Regions from separate parts of the Micromonospora sp. NPDC023644 genome, predicted to be linked through region 2. Evidence: predicted binding sites of a transcription regulator. Region 2 holds the regulator's gene; the other holds the start of a gene.
What was found. The regulator HrcA, encoded in region 2, represses chaperone genes, less so after heat shock. The targets are predictions, from matches to a motif close to GGTTNGCACNCTCNNNNNGAGNGTGCNAACC.

Region 1: the regulator HrcA is predicted to act here: its motif matches at 1,043-1,073, upstream of groL (chaperonin GroEL).

The regions. Positions count from the first base shown of each region.
Region 1 covers NZ_JBFABA010000004.1:174,661-177,129, forward strand. Annotated here, with positions in the region: gene groL (chaperonin GroEL) at 1-847, opposite strand, end outside; gene AB0G08_RS05190 (hypothetical protein) at 1,121-2,359, opposite strand.
Region 2 covers NZ_JBFABA010000037.1:33,784-36,252, forward strand. Annotated here, with positions in the region: gene dnaJ (molecular chaperone DnaJ) at 1-681, opposite strand, end outside; gene hrcA (heat-inducible transcriptional repressor HrcA) at 755-1,777, opposite strand; gene AB0G08_RS22500 (DUF4870 domain-containing protein) at 2,020-2,469, shown strand, end outside.

The DNA.
Region 1 (2,469 bases), on a different contig from region 2:
GGCGGTCACCGAAGCCCGGCGCCTTGACGGCGACGGACTTGAAGGTGCCCCGGACCTTGTTGACGACCAGGGTCGCCAGGGCCTCGCCCTCGATGTCCTCGGCGATGATCAGCAGCGGCTTGCCCGACTGCATGACCTTCTCCAGGATCGGGAGCAGGTCCTTCACCGACGAGATCTTGCTGTTGACGATCAGGAGGTAGGGGTCGTCGAAGACGGCCTCCATGCGCTCCGGGTCGGTCATGAAGTAGGCCGAGATGTAGCCCTTGTCGAAGCGCATACCCTCGGTGAGCTCCAGCTCCAGCCCGAAGGTGTTGCTCTCCTCGACGGTGATGACGCCTTCCTTGCCCACCTTGTCCATCGCCTCGGCGATGATCTCGCCGACGCTGGTGTCACCGGCGGAGATGGAGGCGGTGGAGGCGATCTGCTCCTTGGTCTCGACGTCCTTGGCGAGCTTGAGCAGCTCCTCCGAGACGCTGGCCACGGCGGCCTCGATCCCCCGCTTCAGGGCGATCGGGTTGGCACCGGCGGCCACGTTGCGCAGGCCCTCGCGGACCAGGGCCTGGGCCAGGACGGTCGCCGTCGTCGTGCCGTCACCGGCGACGTCGTCGGTCTTCTTCGCGACCTCCTTGACCAGCTCGGCGCCGATCTTCTCGTAGGGGTCCTCGAGCTCGATCTCCTTGGCGATGCTCACACCATCGTTGGTGATGGTGGGGGCACCCCACTTCTTCTCGAGGACGACGTTGCGGCCCTTGGGGCCGAGGGTCACCTTCACGGCGTCGGCGAGCTGGTTCATGCCCCGCTCGAGGCCGCGGCGCGCCTCTTCGTCGAACGCGATCATCTTGGCCATACGGCGTTGTCCTCCTGGACACTCACGGGCCACCCGAGTGTGTGTCCCGGATGGGCCGCCTGGTGTACGCACCTTGGGACGTCGCCACCTGGCGACGACGACGTCTCCTCGGTCGGGCCGGATAGCCCGCGACGACCGGCCATGTGCCGCAGCCGCGTCTGGACGCTGCTACGACCGTGGCCCTACCGCCCCGACCATTGGCACTCACGGTATGCGAGTGCCAATGACTTGTTTAGCACTCTCCCCTGTCGAGTGCAAGCACGACCGCCCCGGTCAGCCGAGTTCACCGGCCAGCCGCGCGCTGTCCACCGGCCCCTCGTGGGCGCGCTGCTCGGCGTACGTGACGACCAAACCGACCAGCTGGGCGAGGTGGGTCGGCAGGGCCAGCACCGCGGCCACCAGCGCCACCGCCATCACGCCGACCGCCGTGCCGGGCGAGTCCATCGGGGTGGTGCCGAACGGCAGCGCGCCGACGCCCTCCACCATGCCGGCGGCGCCGCTGCCGACGATCACCGCCGCCGCCACCAGCGCCACCCGGCCGAGCAGCAGACCGAGCCGGTCGTGGAACATCCGGAAGGAACGGCCGATCGGGTGCTGCCGCTCGAACAGGTAGACCGGGCCGGCCATGCTGAGCGCGAAGGCGAAGTAGATGCCGGGAATGACGCAGAAGCAGACACCAAGCGTGATGATCACGCTCATCAGCAGCGTCCAGCCCCAGAGGCCCAGGGCCCGGCGCGCCCCGTAGGACAGGGCCGCGCCCATGCCCACCGGCTGACCGGCCGCCTGCCGGGCGATCACCCAGGTGCCGGCCGCCCAGCCCAGGCTCTGCACCAGACCGAAGAGGAGGGCGCTGCCGAGCACCACGGACAGCATGACGCCCATGTCGGTCACGAAGGTGTCGGGCAGCGCGGCGGGGTCGTCGGCCGTCGACTGCTCCCACTTCGCGGTCGGGTCGAGGACCAACGAGACCACCGACACCACGAGGGCCGGCAGCACCTGGGTGAGCAGCAGGATCGGCAGCAGCAGCCGCCAGCCCCGGCGCACCGCGCCGACGCACCGGTTGAACCAGCCGTTGACGCCGGCGCCGGGCGGGGTGACGAGCAGGTCGGCCGGGTCGAGGCCGTGCCCCGGCGGGTACCACCCGTGGGCCGGCTGCCCGGGATAGGCGACCGGGGCGCCCGGGTACCACGGCTGCCCGCCGTACGGGCCGGAGCCGACCGGGTACCCGCCGGTGGGCGGGAAGACCCAGTCCTGCGGGCCCGCCGGCGCGCCACCGCCGGGGACGACGGGGTAGCCCGGGGCCACGGGACCGCCCGGGACCACGGGGTAGCCCGGGACCACGGGGTAGCCCGGGCCCGGGACGGGCGGTCCTCCCGCGCCCGGGACGGCCGGTTCCCCGCCGGCCGGGGGCGTGGCGGCGCCGGGCTCGGGTGCGGCCGGGCCGCCGGGTGGCGTCGCGGTGGGGTCGGGATCTCCCGGGGGCGGCGCGGCCTGGGGCGGCTGGTCGGACATGAACCCTCCTCAGCGATGGCTGGAACGGCTCACGATCCTTCCCTGCCGGCGCAACCGCGCCGAAGCCCGCCCCCGTGGACGGGCCGGCTGACGACTGCCCGACCCCCGGG
Region 2 (2,469 bases):
ACCGGCCGGGATCTTCACGGTCAGCGAACGCCGGGTGCGGACGCGGCCGTCGCCGGCGCAGGTCGGGCACGGGTGCGGGATGGTGGTGCCGTAGCCCTGGCAGACCGTGCACGGCCGGGCGGAGACCACCTGACCGAGGAAGGTGCGCTGCACGGACTGCACCTCGCCCCGACCGGCGCACGCCTCGCAGGTGGCCAGGTGGGTGCCGGCCGCCGTGCCGGCGCCGGAGCAGGTGGTGCAGAGTACGGCGGTGTCGACGGTGATCGGCGCCTCGACGCCGAACGCGGTCTCGTGCAGGTCCAGCTCCAGCCGCAGGATCGCGTCGGCGCCGGGCCGGGTCCGCGGTCGCGGGCCCCGCGAGCCGCCGGCCGCGCCACCGAAGAACGCGTCCATGATGTCCTGGAAGCCGACGAACGGGCCGGCGCCGCCGGGGCCGCCCGGACCCCCCGCACCCCCGCCGCCGGGGGCGAGCGGGTCGCCGCCCAGGTCGACGATCTGCCGTTTCCGGTCGTCCGAGAGGACCTCGTACGCGGCGTTGATGTCCTTGAACTTCTCCTGTGCCTCCGGATCCGGATTCACGTCCGGGTGGAACTGTCGCGCCAGCTTGCGGTAGGCGCGCTTGATCTCGTCGTCGGAGGCTTCCCGGCTCACCCCGAGAATGCCGTAGTAGTCCCTGGCCACTGCGTTCCGTGTCCTCATGTTCGTCTCGCGTTGCGCCGGTCGGCGGCTGGAGCCGGCCGTCGGCCCTGACTGGTCAGTTCTGGGCCAGCAGCTCGCCCACGTAGCGTGCCACGGCCCGCACCGTGGCGATGGTGCCGGGGTAGTCCATCCGGGTCGGCCCGAGCACACCGAGGCCACCGACGCTGGTCGTGCCCGGCCCGTAGCCGGTGCTGACCACCGAGGCGGCGCGCAGGTTGTCGATCTCGTTCTCGTCGCCGATCAGGACCCGGGTCGTGCTCGGCTCCGCCTCGCCGATGAGCTTGAGCATGACGACCTCCTCCTCCAGCGCCTCCAGGATGGGGCGCAGGGAGCCCTGGAAGTCGAGCAGGCCGCCGCGGGTGAGGTTGGCCGTGCCGGCCAGCGCGATCCGCTCCTCGTGCCGCTCGATCAGCGTCTCCAGCAGCACGGTGGAGAGGGTGGTCATGGCCGGCCGCAGGTGCGGCACCGACTCCTCGACCAGCGCCTGCACCAGCGGCGGGGTCTCCGACAGCCGGGTGCCGACCAGCTTCTCGTTGACCAGCCGGCGCAGGTCCGTGACGTCGTCGGCGGGGATCGGCGCGGGCAGCTCGACGAGCCGCTGCTCGACCCGGCCGGTGTCGGCGATCATGACCAGCATCAGGCGGGTGGTGGAGATCGGCACCAGCTCCAGGTGACGCACCGAGGAGCGGGCCAGGCTCGGGTACTGCACGACGGCGACCTGCCGGGTGAGTTGCGCCAGCAGGCGGACGGTGCGGTGCACCACGTCGTCGAGGTCGACGGCGCCGACCAGGAAACGCTCGATCGCCCGGCGCTCGGCCGGGCTGAGCGGCTTCACCCGGGACAGCCGGTCCACGAAGAGCCGGTAGCCCCGGTCGGTGGGCACCCGGCCGGCACTGGTGTGCGGCTGGCGGATGTAGCCCTCCTCCTCCAGCACGGCCATGTCGTTGCGGACGGTCGCCGGTGAGACCCCCAGCTGGTGCCGCTCGACCAGCGCCTTGCTGCCGACGGGCTCCTGCGTGGCGACGTAGTCCTCGACGATCGCGCGCAGCACGGCGAGCTTGCGGTCGTCGAGACCCATCCTCCCCACCTCCTGTCGCACGTCGGCCCCGGCACGCGGGGGACCGGGCGGGCTGCTGGCACTCGACTGTAGCGAGTGCCAGTCTACGTCGGCGGGGCCGCCGACGCGATGATCGACCTGGGGCGATCAGTCCGATCGGCGACCGCACGGGCCGACCCGACGCCGCCGGGAACCGGCCATCCGGACATCCCGGCCGGTGTCACGCTGGTGCGGCCTTGCCGGCTGCCCCTACCGTGACCTCCATGACTGAACCACCTCGCCCTCCCGGAGCGGGGGACCCCGGCTTCCCGCCGGACCCGACCGCCCCGTCGGGGTTCCCCGGCCACGCCGGCTCCGGCGACCCCACCGCACCACTGTCCGGGGCGCCGGGCCCGGGCAGCCATCCTCCGCCTGGTGGCTATCCGCCGTCGGGCGGCTATCCCCCGCCCGGCGCCTACCCTCCACCCGGCGGCCAGGCCCCGCCCGGTGACTATCCCCCGCCCGGCGGCTTCCCTCCGCCCGGCGGCTACGGCCCGCCGGGGGCCGGCTACCCGGCCGGTGGCGGCTACGGACCGCCGACGGGCGGCTACGCCAGCAACGACGACAAGAACTGGGCCCTGATCGCCCACTTCGGCGGCGCGGTCGGCGTGATCGTCGGCGGCGGCCTGCTCGGCTGGCTGGCGCCGCTCATCGCGCTGATGGTGCGGGGGCAG